Regions from separate parts of the Lacticaseibacillus rhamnosus genome, predicted to be linked through region 2. Evidence: predicted binding sites of a transcription regulator. Region 2 holds the regulator's gene; each other region holds the start of a gene.
What was found. The regulator CtsR, encoded in region 2, represses protease genes until heat stress. The targets are predictions, from matches to a motif close to TTGGTCAAAAAAGGTCAAANA.
Positions count from the first base shown of each region.

Region 1: a site for CtsR is predicted at 2,291-2,311, ahead of clpP (ATP-dependent Clp endopeptidase proteolytic subunit ClpP). Genes of this name have one in related genera too.
Region 3: a site for CtsR is predicted at 2,059-2,079, ahead of EL173_RS08970 (Bax inhibitor-1/YccA family protein). Genes of this name have one in related genera too.

Region 1 is NZ_LR134331.1:971,799-976,672, forward strand. Features, by position in the region: gene EL173_RS05055 (gluconeogenesis factor YvcK family protein) at 1-572, shown strand, start outside; gene whiA (DNA-binding protein WhiA) at 577-1,524, shown strand; partial or broken gene EL173_RS05065 (MarR family winged helix-turn-helix transcriptional regulator) at 1,815-2,256, shown strand; gene clpP (ATP-dependent Clp endopeptidase proteolytic subunit ClpP) at 2,376-2,966, shown strand; tRNA gene EL173_RS05075 (tRNA-Arg) at 3,286-3,357, shown strand; gene EL173_RS05080 (sugar-binding transcriptional regulator) at 4,162-4,874, shown strand, end outside.
Region 2 is NZ_LR134331.1:2,557,654-2,562,527, reverse strand. Features, by position in the region: rRNA gene EL173_RS12900 (23S ribosomal RNA) at 1-1,701, shown strand, start outside; rRNA gene rrf (5S ribosomal RNA) at 1,812-1,928, shown strand; tRNA gene EL173_RS12890 (tRNA-Val) at 1,937-2,009, shown strand; tRNA gene EL173_RS12885 (tRNA-Lys) at 2,012-2,084, shown strand; tRNA gene EL173_RS12880 (tRNA-Leu) at 2,100-2,182, shown strand; tRNA gene EL173_RS12875 (tRNA-Gly) at 2,251-2,322, shown strand; tRNA gene EL173_RS12870 (tRNA-Leu) at 2,334-2,419, shown strand; tRNA gene EL173_RS12865 (tRNA-Arg) at 2,430-2,503, shown strand; tRNA gene EL173_RS12860 (tRNA-Gly) at 2,554-2,625, shown strand; tRNA gene EL173_RS12855 (tRNA-Pro) at 2,630-2,703, shown strand; gene EL173_RS12850 (CtsR family transcriptional regulator) at 2,942-3,409, shown strand; gene EL173_RS12845 (ATP-dependent Clp protease ATP-binding subunit) at 3,449-4,874, shown strand, end outside.
Region 3 is NZ_LR134331.1:1,754,943-1,759,816, reverse strand. Features, by position in the region: gene EL173_RS08990 (WxL domain-containing protein) at 1-17, shown strand, start outside; gene EL173_RS08985 (hypothetical protein) at 24-389, shown strand; gene EL173_RS08980 (WxLIP family cell surface protein) at 404-1,459, shown strand; gene EL173_RS08970 (Bax inhibitor-1/YccA family protein) at 2,301-3,011, shown strand; gene polA (DNA polymerase I) at 3,578-4,874, shown strand, end outside.

The DNA of each region.
Region 1 (4,874 bases), 1.4 Mb from region 2:
CAAAGTTGTCCGGCGAGGCGGAAATAACCGCAGCCGGGAAGAACATTAAGCATATTTCCGTGTCCGAGACTGATCCGGCTAATGGTGAACCCAAAGCCGTCCAAGAAGTGATTGATGCGATCATGGATGCGGATGTGGTGGTGCTGGGACCAGGCAGTCTGTTCACCAGTATCTTGCCCAACTTGATGATTGGTAACCTCGGGGATGCGGTGAAAAAGACCAAGGCAGAAGTGATCTACATTGTTAATATCATGACGCAAAAAGGCGAAACGCAAAACTTTACCGATGCCGATCATGTTCGCGTCTTAAACGAGCAAATGGGTGAGAACTTTGTTGATACGGTGTTGGTCAATATTGAGCCGGTACCGGATAATTATTTGGATCACCAAAAATATAACGAAATTTTGACGCCGGTGAAGCATAATTATCAGGGACTACGGGATATGGGCTGTCGCGTCATTTCAGAAGACTTTTTGAAACTGCGCGATCGTGGCGTTTTCCATGATGGTGATAAGGTGGCCAAGGAGATTTTGAACTTAGCCTTTCAAGTAAGTGCCAAAACGCGGAGGTGAGCGCATGGCAAGCTTTGCCAGTATTGTGAAAAAAGAACTGACGCAACTGGAAGTTCATCCTGAGCATGCTAAGGCGGAGCTGTCGGCATTGATTCGAATGAACGGCAGTCTAACGTTGATGGCACATCGGTTTGTGTTGAACATTCAAACGGAGAATCCCGCCATTGCGCGGCGTATTTATAGTTTGATTCGCCAAGTGTACCATCACGAAGCGAACTTGGTCGTTCATCGAAAAATGAAGCTTAAGAAGAATTACCAATATATTGTTCGATTGACGGAAGGCGTCAATGATATTCTGTCTGACTTGGCTATTTTGGATCCAACCACGATGGCCATTTCAACGACTGTGCCAGCCAGCGTTTTAAAGGAACCACAACGCATGCGCTCGTATTTGCGCGGCGCCTTTTTGGCAAGTGGCTCGGTGAACAACCCGGAAACATCGCGCTATCATCTGGAAATCTACTCATTATATGCCGATCATAACGCGGGTATTTTAAAAATGATGAATCATTTTCATCTGAATGCGCGGACCGTTGAACGTCGCAGCGGCTATATCGTTTATCTAAAAGAAGCGGAAAAGATTGCCGATTTTTTGCAGGTCATTGGCGCTACCAATGCGATGCTTAAATTTGAAGATATTCGCATCGTGCGCGATATGCGGAATTCCGTTAATCGGCTGGTGAATTGCGAAACGGCTAATATGAACAAAACCATTGATGCTGCTCAAAAACAGATCGAGAACATTAATTATCTTAAAGATCATGTCGGTTTAGATAATTTGCCAACTAAATTACGCGAAATTGCAGTGTTGCGGTTGGCGCATCCTGATGTATCCTTACAAGAATTAGGGGCAATGGTTCCTGGGGGTACGATTTCGAAGTCGGGAGTCAATCATCGGTTGCGCAAGTTGAACCAAATTGCTGAGGGATATCAACAACCAGAAGATGCTTAGACCAAATCGATCATATAAAATCGTTAATACCTTATTGACCAGTAAAATAATACCTTTGTTTCCTCAAGATAATCGTGTACAATGTAACCGACACCAAGCGTTATGGTGTGTGTTTTTGTAGGCAAAATATGTGCCGGTTTAGTTTAAATTCACGGACATAACGCCACACATTTTGTCAAAGCAACTTTACTCACGCGTGGCAGCGATTGCCGATTATTTTCGACGATATCCGGAATGTTGGATGCGACAAAGTTTGATAGTTTTTGCTTCAATTTTTAGGAGGAAACATCATGGTCAAACCGATTACATTAGATGAACAACTGTGTTTTGCGATTTACAAGGCACAAAAACAATATAACCATTTTTACGCGCAGGCATTGGCACCGTTTAAGCTGACTTATCCGCAATATATCACCCTGTTGTCTTTATATGAACACGGTACGATGTCGGTTAAACAAGTCGGACAAACGCTTGAACTGGACAGTGGTACCTTAACGCCATTGATGAAACGGCTGGATCAATCGCAAACGCTCAACTGAAGACGAGCGTCGCGTTGATGTGAGCCTGACGAAAAAGGCTTTGGATGCCCGCGATCAGATTTTTGAACATGTTGGCTCGTGCATGAAACTGATGAATCTGCCGCAGTCTGAATATGATCATATTAAATCCGAAGTAGCGCGGGTGGACGAACATTTGAGTGCTATCGCTGATAATGCTTATCCCGAAGCATAAATCTTCCCAATAAGGTCAAAGATTGTGATGAAAATCTTTGACCTTATTTGACTTTAGCAGTATACTTAGCACTGTACTTTAAAGAGTGCTAAAAAACGATTTTTTCAGGAGGTTAGGACATGCTAGTACCTACCGTCGTTGAACAAACTAGTCGTGGCGAACGCGCTTACGACATTTACTCACGTCTATTAAAAGACCGGATTATCATGTTGTCCGGTGAAGTGAACGATCAAATGGCCAACTCTGTCATTGCGCAGCTGCTTTTTCTGGATGCTCAGGATTCTGAAAGGGATATCTACCTATACATCAATAGTCCTGGTGGCGTGATCACCAGCGGTCTGGCAATGCTAGATACGATGAACTTCATCAAGTCCGATGTGCAGACCATTGCAATTGGGATGGCGGCATCCATGGCCTCCGTCTTATTGGCTGGTGGCACTAAAGGCAAGCGGTTTGCATTACCGAACTCGACCATTCTGATTCATCAGCCTTCAGGTGGTGCGCAAGGTCAGCAAACCGAAATTGAAATTGCGGCCGAAGAAATTTTGAAGACTCGCAAGAAGATGAACCAGATTTTGGCCGATGCAACTGGTCAAACGGTTGAGCAAATCAAGAAGGACACCGAACGTGATCACTATATGAGCGCGCAGGAAGCCAAAGATTATGGCTTGATTGATGATATTTTGGTCAATAAGAACAACCAAAAGTAAGTTTAAAGCGTTTAAACCCACCGACCTTCATTAGGCGGTGGGTTTTTTGTTTGGCATAAAAGCGTTTGTAGGTTTGACAGCAGGGGCCTTTTTGGACGTTGAGCACGTACATTAACGGTGTAAGATTGAGATGTTGGGTTTCTATGTATAATTGTGACATGTTCAAAATTGCTTTCAGGCCAACTCCTTTGTTTATAGGCAGCAACCTATGTAAAGGTATGAATGCTAATGGCCTAAGTCTTGGCATCGCCTCCAAAGTCGTTCATTCCAAAAAAGACTTGCAAAGTTCTGATTGATTGAGTAATATAATTAGGTACTTGCGCGGTTAGTGTAATGGATCGCACGTGAGATTCCGGTTCTCGAAATCCGGGTTCGACTCCCGGGCTGCGCAGAAACCCAGTCAAATGGGAAAAGCTAGGAACAGTAAAAGCCCGCTACGGTGGGCTTTTTGTTTGCCGGAAAAGTGGGGAAAACGAATTTATGTGCAATTTTATGTGCAATGGACCTAAAAAAACGTCTAAAAAATTGGTTATTGCACACGATTGCACACACATAGCTGAATCGACTAAGGTACAGGCAATACGGCGGACACAGTGATTTAAAAACCTAAATGGTAGCGTATGGGTTGCGGCTGACACAATAATTCGAGCTGGAATTAAACATGGGGTGGGAAGACTGGAAGACTTCTTAATTTAGTGAAATATCTAGTAGCACCCGTTATGCGATTACAAACAGGCTTAGCGGGCTTTGTCAGTAACAAGATAGTCTTCATGAAAGCCTGCCAACAAATAATTAATTTACAAGTGAAAATTGCTCAAAACAGAACATGTCTCGGTGAAAGAAGCGCGTGTTAGGTATATTCGGGAGCCTGAAACAGTCACACAGAAACTTCATGAAAATTTCATTAGAACCCACCCGAAACCTGCGTTATCAAAAGGCCGATTCAGGGTCATCGGGAAAGCTAAAAACCGAACACTTGAAGAATTTTCGAATTAGATGTTCAAACTTAGCGGGTTTTGTGATTACTTTAAGTCGATTTAGGCATCAGACTTGCGATAAAGCGGAACCCCTGCTACAATTGGTTCTGTTGGTAAGGGAAAACAGCAAATGTTGGATTCCTAATTTTTTTCAGCTTGCTGGGTCGGAAAACGACTCGGAGGGACGTGGAATGACCCATTAAAGAAGGACGTGCCTTATGCATACTGAACTTGCGTGGCTCAAAGCGATCGCGCCTGATCTGATGGGCGTTGTCACTAAACGCTATCAGGTCCTTCAATTTATTAACTGGATGGCACCAGTTGGTCGACGAACTTTAGCCGAACAGATGAAGATTTCGGAACGTGCTTTGCGTACGGAAACGGATTTTCTACGCGGACAGGGGCTTTTGGAAAGCTCTAAGTCCGGGATGGTGTTAACAGCTAAGGGGTTGGAAACTTTTCATGGTCTCGATCATCTGATGAACCAACTACTGGGCATCAAGGATGATGAAAAACGACTCGCAACTCATTTGGAGATTGACCATTGTCTGGTCGTTTCCGGAGATGCGGATCAAAGCAGCCGAGTTTTAGACGAACTTGGTAAAACGCTGAATTCAACCTTACAATTGCTGTTGCCGCCCGGTCACCTGACAATTGCGGTGATGGGCGGTACAACGATGGCTCATTTGGCTTCGCAGTTGACCTTTCAATTATCTGCCGGCCGTGAACTATCATTTGTTCCCGCACGTGGTGGTCTCGGTGAGGCTGTCACGATTCAAGCCAACTCGATTGCGGCTGCAATGGCAGAAGCAACCGATAGCAAATACCGAGCGTTATATGTTCCTGAAAACCTCAGCTCGGAATCCTACGAGTCATTAATTAAAGAGCCATCGGTAAAAGAAGTTTTGACACTTATCGATAAAGCTCAAGT
Region 2 (4,874 bases):
GGGTGCGCGGTAGGAGAGCGTTCTAAGGGCGTTGAAGGTCGATCGTGAGGACGGCTGGAGCGCTTAGAAGTGAGAATGCCGGCATGAGTAGCGAAAGATCAGTGAGAATCTGATCCACCGTATGACTAAGGTTTCCTGGGGAAGGCTCGTCCTCCCAGGGTTAGTCGGGATCTAAGGCGAGGCCGCAAGGCGTAGTCGATGACAAGCAGGTTGAGATTCCTGCACTAGTTTATTTTGTTTAAGCGATGGAGGGACGCAGGAGGCTAAGGAAAGCGCACGGCTGGAAAAGTGCGTCCAAGCAGTAAGTCCGGTAGCGAGTGAAATGCTTGCCGCCTTAAGGACAAGCTGTGATGGGGAGCGAAATTAAAGTAGCGAAGTTCCTGATGTCACACTGCCAAGAAAAGCTTCTAGTGAGAAATAAACTACCCGTACCGCAAACCGACACAGGTAGTCGAGGAGAGTATCCTCAGGTGAGCGAGCGAACTCTCGTTAAGGAACTCGGCAAAATGACCCCGTAACTTCGGAAGAAGGGGTGCTGACCGCAAGGTCAGCCGCAGTGAATAGGCCCAAACAACTGTTTATCAAAAACACAGGTCTCTGCTAAATCGTAAGATGATGTATAGGGGCTGACGCCTGCCCGGTGCTGGAAGGTTAAGAGGATGAGTTAGCGCAAGCGAAGCCCAGAATTGAAGCCCCAGTAAACGGCGGCCGTAACTATAACGGTCCTAAGGTAGCGAAATTCCTTGTCGGGTAAGTTCCGACCCGCACGAAAGGCGTAATGATTTGGGCACTGTCTCAACGAGAGACTCGGTGAAATTATAGTACCCGTGAAGATGCGGGTTACCCGCGACAGGACGGAAAGACCCCATGGAGCTTTACTGTAGCTTGATATTGAGTGTTGGTACCGCTTGTACAGGATAGGTAGGAGCCGTAGAGATCGGAACGCTAGTTTCGATGGAGGCATTGGTGGGATACTACCCTAGCTGTATGAACACTCTAACCCGCGCCACTAATCGTGGCGGGAGACAGTGTCAGGTAGGCAGTTTGACTGGGGCGGTCGCCTCCTAAAATGTAACGGAGGCGCCCAAAGGTTCCCTCAGAATGGTTGGAAATCATTCGCAGAGTGTAAAGGTAGAAGGGAGCTTGACTGCGAGACTGACAAGTCGAGCAGGGACGAAAGTCGGGCTTAGTGATCCGGTGGTTCCGTATGGAAGGGCCATCGCTCAACGGATAAAAGCTACCCTGGGGATAACAGGCTTATCTCCCCCAAGAGTCCACATCGACGGGGAGGTTTGGCACCTCGATGTCGGCTCATCGCATCCTGGGGCTGTAGTCGGTCCCAAGGGTTGGGCTGTTCGCCCATTAAAGCGGTACGCGAGCTGGGTTCAGAACGTCGTGAGACAGTTCGGTCCCTATCCGTCGCGGGCGCAGGAAATTTGAGAGGAGCTGTCCTTAGTACGAGAGGACCGGGATGGACGTTCCGCTGGTGTACCAGTTGTGCCGCCAGGCGCATCGCTGGGTAGCTATGAACGGAAGGGATAAACGCTGAAAGCATCTAAGTGTGAAGCCCCCCTCGAGATGAGATTTCCCATTCCTATATGGAAGTAAGACCCCTGAAAGATGATCAGGTAGATAGGCTGGAAGTGGAAGTGCAGCGATGCATGGAGCGGACCAGTACTAATCGGTCGAGGACTTAACCAAGTAAAGCGCAAACTGGCGTAACGCCAGCGCGCGTTTCGATGAAATACGTTAAGTTCCGGTAAAAACAACAACAATGATAGCCAGTTTTGAGAGCGCAAAGTTCTCATAAGTGTGGTGGCGATAGCAAGAAGGATACACCTGTTCCCATGCCGAACACAGAAGTTAAGCTTCTTCACGCCGAGAGTAGTTGGTGGGAGACTGCCTGCGAGGGTAGGAAGCTGCCACGCTTACATATGGAGGATTAGCTCAGTTGGGAGAGCGTCTGCCTTACAAGCAGAGGGTCACAGGTTCGAGCCCTGTATCCTCCATTGAGCCGTTAGCTCAGTTGGTAGAGCAACTGACTTTTAATCAGTGGGTCGACAGTTCGAGCCTGTCACGGCTCATTTAACCCACCTTTTGCGGGTGTGGCGGAACTGGCAGACGCGCTAGATTTAGGTTCTAGTGGTTTTTGACCGTGGGGGTTCGAGTCCCTTCACCCGCATTGTATCTTACATGATTTGCTCGGGCTCTAAAGGCTGCTCCTCGGTCACAATTGAATAGCTTTGATATGCGGAAGTAGTTCAGTGGTAGAACATCACCTTGCCATGGTGGGGGTCGCGGGTTCGAATCCCGTCTTCCGCTTTTCACTTTATGCCGGGGTGGCGGAATTGGCAGACGCACAGGACTTAAAATCCTGCGGTCAGTGATGACCGTACCGGTTCGATCCCGGTCCTCGGCATTTTGTTGAAGCACCCATAGCGCAATTGGATAGAGTGTCTGACTACGAATCAGAAGGTTGTAGGTTCGACTCCTACTGGGTGCATCATTGGTCGCTATGAAGCTGTGGCGCTGATCAAATTTCATATTCGGTATGCGGAAGTAGTTCAGTGGTAGAACATCACCTTGCCATGGTGGGGGTCGCGGGTTCGAATCCCGTCTTCCGCTTTACCGGGAAGTAGCTCAGCTTGGTAGAGCACTACGTTCGGGACGTAGGGGTCGCAAGTTCGAATCTTGTCTTCCCGATTCTTGGATCACGACAATCGTGGTCCTTTTTTCGTTCTCCAAAAAACATTGGTCATGGTGGCTGCCTGCGTGTAGGTGACCGTAAACTCAGCGCCTATAACGTGTACAGCCACTCACATTCTGAATTCTAACCGGTACTGTTTTCGTTTACCTCAAAGCATATATTTGTATAAATACATTGATGCCAGTATAATGTGTAATAGTCAAGATTGGTCAAAGTCAAAAAGGATTGAATGGCATGCAGCGCGAAAATATTTCGGATATTATTGAGACATACTTAAAAACGATACTGGCACAGGAAGCGGCTGTTGAGATTCGGCGAGCGGAAATTGCACGGCGCTTTAATTGTGTTCCTTCGCAAATTAATTATGTTATCAAGACGCGTTTTACACCGGCACGTGGGTACATTGTTGAAAGTAAGCGTGGCGGCGGTGGCTACATTCGGATCGTGAAGGTCAAATTGACAGATGATCAGGATCTCATTCAAATCATGCGCCAGCACATTCCTAGTCGCTTGCGGTTACGCGATGCACGGGATTTGCTGCAGGAACTGTTTGATAATGGGCTTATTTCCCAACAGTCCGGCAATTTAATGCTAGCCGTGATCAATCATGAGACTTTGGGAATTCTTGATCAAGAAACAGAAGAACACTTACGATCGCGTTTGTTTCTTGCATTTTTGGATCGTTTGCGGTATGAAAGATAAAACAGTTTATAATTGGCTTTTTAAAAAAGGAGCGTGCTTATGGACAACTTATTTACCCCTAGTGCTAAAAATGTGTTGCTTTTAGCCCAGGAACAAGCGAAGTACTTCCATCATCATGCTGTTGGCACGGAACACTTGCTTATGGCTTTGGTTATGGAAAAGGATGGTATCGCTGGTAAGACGCTGCGTCAGTTAGGGGTCACAGAAAATGATGTCCATGACGAGATCGAGCGCTTCACAGGATATGGAACTGTTGATGCCGCCAGTCAAGCTAGCGATAGTTATTTGCCATACTCACCAAAAGGCAAGGAAATTCTGGCATTTGCCGGGGACGAAGCAAAACGCTTAGGGGCGTTAAAAATCGGCACCGAGCATATTCTGCTGGGACTATTGCGAGAAGACGATATTTTAGCTGCGCGGATTTTACAAAACTTAGGGCTCAGTCTCTCGAAGACGCGTCAGATGGTCTTCAAGAAAATGGGCATTGCGGATACGGCGGCAAAGCGGCGGCCAATGGCACGTGGCGGCGCTCGCCAAGACGGTCAGGGGACACCAACGCTTGATGGCCTCGCCCGTGATCTAACCCAGATGGCGCGCGAAAATCGGATGGATCCGGTGGTTGGTCGCGACAAAGAAGTTCGGCGCTTGATTCAAATCTTGGCTCGGCGCACTAAGAACAACCCGGTCTTGATTGGTGAACCCGGTGTCGGCAAAACGGCCATTGCAGAAGGCTTCGCTGAAAAAATTGTGGCTGGAAAAGTGCCGGATGATATGCTGAACAAACGCTTGATGATGCTTGACATGGGTTCGTTGGTTGCAGGCACTAAGTATCGTGGTGAGTTTGAAGATCGGCTGAAGAAAATTATTGATGAGATTTATAAAGATGGCAATGTCATTTTATTCATCGATGAATTGCACACATTGATCGGTGCTGGCGGTGCTGAAGGGGCAATTGACGCTTCAAATATCCTGAAACCGGCATTGGCACGTGGCGAGCTTCAGCTAATCGGCGCCACGACTTTAGATGAATATCAAAAGTACATTGAAAAAGATGCGGCCTTGGAGCGGCGGTTTGCAACAATTCAAGTTGACGAACCGACTGAGGAAGAAGCCGAACAGATTCTGAAAGGTTTGCGTCCGCGTTACGAAGCACACCATGGCGTTACGATTACCGATGAAGCGCTGCATGAAGCGGTTGTGTTGTCGTCACGTTACATTACAACGCGTTTTCTTCCGGATAAGGCTATTGACTTGGTCGATGAAAGTGCGGCTAAAGTTCGCCTTGATAAAGCTAACGTGGAGACCAAAGCTGATAAACTTCAGGATGAATTAGCTAAACTGGTTGCCGACAAAGAAGATGCAATTGATCATCAAGACTTCGAAACGGCTGCTACAATCCGGACTAAAGAAGCGGGCGTCAAGGCTAAACTTGCCGATACGCCTGAACCGGTGAATGAAAGTGGTG
Region 3 (4,874 bases), 800 kb from region 2:
CCAGTGCGCCGCTGTAAAACCGAATGAGAGCAAATCAAAGGCTAGTGTGGGTGGCAGTCTTAATTGGCATTGTTGTTGCGGCACCGGCAACGATGACCCATGCTGACGAAAAGACTTCCGTGGCTCATGTTCGCATTCTGGTTGAGCCGATGAGCGATCCCAAAATTGTGAAGGTTGTAACGCCGGATTCGCCAAGCGATGATCGGCTGCCTACCTCTCGCCAGAAACCGGCAATGGCCGATACAAACAAGAAGAAAGCCACTAAGCATGCAAAACTGCCAGCGCTACAAGAATCATCATATCTGATAACTGTCTTAGCAGGCGTCTTTTTCTGGTTGGGTCTCCTACGGGCATATTATCTGTATCAATCTCGAAAACTAAAACACTAAGAAAGGAAGCGCCGTTGCACGTTTGCGTCGATGGTGCCACACAAAAGATGAAAAAAAGTATATGGATCGTTGGTCTCTTGGGGTGGGTCATGGTACTCTTTTCCGGCATGTGGCAGCAATCTGCACAAGCGGCAGGCGAAGGGTTTACGGTCAAAGCTGAGTTGCCGGAAAATCAGCGGGATACAAGTGCGAGCTACTTTGATTTACGGGTGAGTCCGAATCAAGCGCAGACGTTAAACGTTGTCATTCAAAATCGCCAAGCTGATCCCGTGACCGTGCTCATCAAGGTGAACCCCGCCTTCACAAACGATAATGGGGTGGTCGAATACGGCGAACAGGTGGGGCGAACGGATGCGTCATTAAAGGTTAATTTTAAAACGTTATTAAAGGCACCAACGGAAGTGACGATCCCGGCTTTAAGCCAACAAACAGTACCTTTGCAATTAAAGCTGCCCGCGCAGGCATTTGCCGGGACGGTTCTTGGTGGCCTGCAATTTATGGCTAAACCAGATGAAAAAGCGACAACGAGTGGCGCAGTTGCTAATCGTTATGTCTACGCACTCGGTGTGGTCTTAACCGAATCTGATCAAGTCGTGCCACCGAACTTGAGGTTGCGGGAAGTGAAGGCGGTCAGTGATCATGGTCACAACGCCATTCAAGCCAATATTCAGAACTTTGAACCGGCGATGCTCAAAGACCTGACTGTGGAAGGGAAGATCTTTGAGGCAGACGGAAGCAAAGCACTGTATCAAACGCACAAGCAGCAACTCAAGATGGCACCGAACTCAAACTTTAATTTTAAGGTTGATCTCAATGATGAACCGCTAAAACCGGGTAAATATCGTTTTGAGGGAGTCGCAAAGGCAGCCGGTAGAACATGGCACTTCAAGAAAACATTTGTGGTCGCGCAAAAAGAGGCCGCCGATCTGAATGCTGCCGCTGTTAAAAAAGTACCTGCCCAAGCGAATGCGATTGACTGGCGCTTATTGATTTTAGCAGGGTTAGTCGTACTCCTCACCATTAATGTGATTGCGTTTAAACGTTATGCCCGGCATCAACGCGGTGCTTAATTTGAAGTTTTTCAAGACATCTGTTCTACGTTGCTAAGTGTGATGGCAATGCAGCTATCTTTGAAAAGAAATCCGATCCTGGGTTAAACAAAAAAGCTAATCCATCGCGGGTTAGCTTTTTTCGCAGCTCGATTTTGCATGAAGAGAAAAACGACTCATTGTGGCATTCAAGGCGTACTTTATTAACCGAAATGCGTTCAACTTCTTTGTAGACCACGACTCCAGTCAACGGCAAGATACATGATGGCGACCATCGCGATTGTAAATAAAGTCAACAAGTCGCGGGTCACAAACAAATAAAAGAAAATGAAATTAACGATTAAAAAGCAAGTTCGACATAGCGCTCCCACTTTTGATGACGAGATGATAGTACTTGAGATTCGATTAATCGCTGGATTCTTTCTAAATAAGAGCATCGTAATTAGTATGATAGCTAGGGTGCCATAAAAAAACATGAGTATTATTTATTCACATCCTTTGTTTTAAGAGAGAGGCTTTCGATGATTAAAAATTAACAGATAAACGTATGCCGGTCAATGATTTTACGAGCGGATGTGAACTTTAGTAAATTAATAGTAATTAATTATAAATAAATCTTATATTTTCCCTTGCTTGTCCTCCGAAAGATCGCATTCACACATATGCAATAAAGCAATGACGATCTATACAAGCCAGTGGACAAGCGCATGTCGGGCTGTTAATGTTAGCACTAGCATGATAAAGTCAGTATCAGGGCTTGACGGTTTGACTCACCAAGATGCAAATCGGTCTTTGGCCTGACTGACAAAATGTTTTGATCTGGTTATAATAGTTATAGATAGTTGAAAGGAATGAACGCAATATGCAAGAACGCCGTGTTGTAAACGAGGCCGGCTTGACGCAGTTCTTCTCCCGCATCTACACCTTGATGGGGAGCGGGCTGGTTGTGACGGCGCTCGTAAGTTATTTACTAGGAGTTACCCTTAAGAATGATTACATCAATTTTGTGGGTGCTCATCCAATTATCTTTTGGATTATGACAGCATTGCCGCTGATCCTGTCCTTCTTTGTGACTGGACGGCGGGCCCAAGCAAGTCCGGGTTATGCAACTTTAATGTTTTATCTGATGTCTGCAAGTTTTGGTTTCACTTTTGCTTCCGTTGCGATGGTTGCAAAGACATCTAACCTTGCAGTTGCATTGGCAACAACGGCGGTAGTCTTTCTCGTCATGTCCATGGTTGGCCATTTTGGCAAGCGTGACCTGAGTAAGGCGGGAAATATCGCGATGTCAGCATTGTTTGGCGTCATCATCATGATGTTCGTTAACATGTTTATGGGTTCAAGCGGCATGCAGATGTTGATTTCTTATGCGATCTTGATCATCTTCATCGTGTTGACCGCTTGGGACACTCAGCGCCTGAAGAACTTATACTTGACGGCTGGCAGCGATGGACAAGCAACTATTTCCACCAGTTCATTAGCCGTTGTCGGGGCGCTTATGCTTTATCTTGATTTCTTAAACCTATTCACCGCCATCTTGCAGATTCTAGGCGTTGGCGACAACAACAATTAATAAAAGCAAAAGCCGGTCAGAAACTGGCTTTTTTTTATGTGAGCGCGAGCCGGCGCGGTTAGAAGTCGGAGTGTAAGCGGCCTTAAGCGTGATGGCCCGGTCTTGGCCATTGCGCTTAAGGTTCTTACACGCAGACTTCTGCGCCGGGGAGCGCGTTATGGAAAGTAGGCGCGAGCCGGCGCGATTAGGGACCGGAGTGTAAGCGGCCTTGGGCGTGATGGCCGGGTTTTGGCCATTGCGACCAAGGTCCTTACACGCAGGCCCCTGCGCCGGGGAGCGCGTTATAGAAAGTGAGTGTCAAGGACTCAGAGTGTAAGCGGCCTTAAGCATGATGGTCCGGTCTTTGCCATTGCGTTCAATGTCCTTACACGTAAGCTTTTGCACGAAGAAACGTGTATCAATGGACGGCCACCGCCCACTGCAACCTATCAAACCGCAACGGCTGAGAGATGATCCCCCTTAACTAGGAACGTGCCGTCACAAGGGCAAAGAATTTGGTACAATAATGATGACAATTAACTCATGTCATCGATAGCGGTGGTTTGAGAAGAAAAGGAAGCTCATATATGACGAGTCAAACTAAATTATTGTTGATTGACGGCAACTCGATTGCATTTCGTGCTTTTTTTGCCTTGTACAATCAACTCGATCGTTTCACCAATCAAGATGGGCTGCACACCAATGCCATCTACGCATTTAACAATATGCTCGAGATTGTTTTAAAGTCGGTTAAACCGGACGCTGCTTTGGTGGCGTTTGATGCCGGAAAAACAACTTTTCGAACGGCAAAATACGCGGATTATAAAAGCGGTCGGGCGAAGACGCCAAGCGAGTTGTTAGAGCAGCTGCCGTATATCAAGGAACTACTCGATGATATGGGCATTCAGCATTATGAACTCAAGGATTATGAAGCTGATGACATTATCGGAACGATGGCTAAGCGTGCTGATGATGCAGGGTGGCAGACAACGATTGTGACTGGCGATCGTGATTTAACCCAATTAACGACGGATCAAACAACGGTGCAGGTCACGGTCAAAGGCGTTAATGAACTTGAGGCGTACACGCCGGAACACGTTAAAGAAAAGCTTGGCATTACCCCCACTCAGATTATTGATCTAAAGGGGTTAATGGGTGATACGTCAGACAATTATCCAGGGGTCACCAAGGTTGGCGAAAAAACGGCCTTAAAACTGCTAAAGCAATACGGCAGTATCGAAAACCTTTACGCTAACATTGATGCGATGAAGACTTCCAAAATGAAGGAAAATCTCATCAATGACAAAGACAAAGCGTACCTGAGCAAGCAGTTAGCCACAATTGACCGCGATGCACCTGTGACCATCGATCTTGCAGACGTAAAGTATAACGGTCCCGATTTGGCGAAGTTACGCGATTTCTATACTAAGATGAATATGAATTCCTTGTTGAAGAAAATTGGCGGGGATGTCGCAAAACCGTCACAACCGGTACATTATTCCGTTTTGGATGACCAATCAATTTTGGCGCTCACGAAAACAACCGAACCGTTAACCTTTGAGATTGAAATGTTAGCGGATAATTATCATACCGCTGAACAAGTGGGCTTTTTCATCGGAACCAAAGAAGAAACCTATGTTAGTACAGATGTGTCATTGTTGACGATTCCGGAAGTTGCTAAGTGGCTTGGTGATTCAAACCGCGACTTAACGGTGTTTGATGGTAAACGCAATATTGTCGCCGCTCATCGTCTTGGCTTGCATCTGCCTGACATTGCCTTCGATGTTTTGTTGGCCTCGTATCTGATTAATCCAGATGAAAATAGCAATGATCTGGGTAAAATTGCAGAAGACCATGATTATCATGACTTGCCTCGCGATGAAG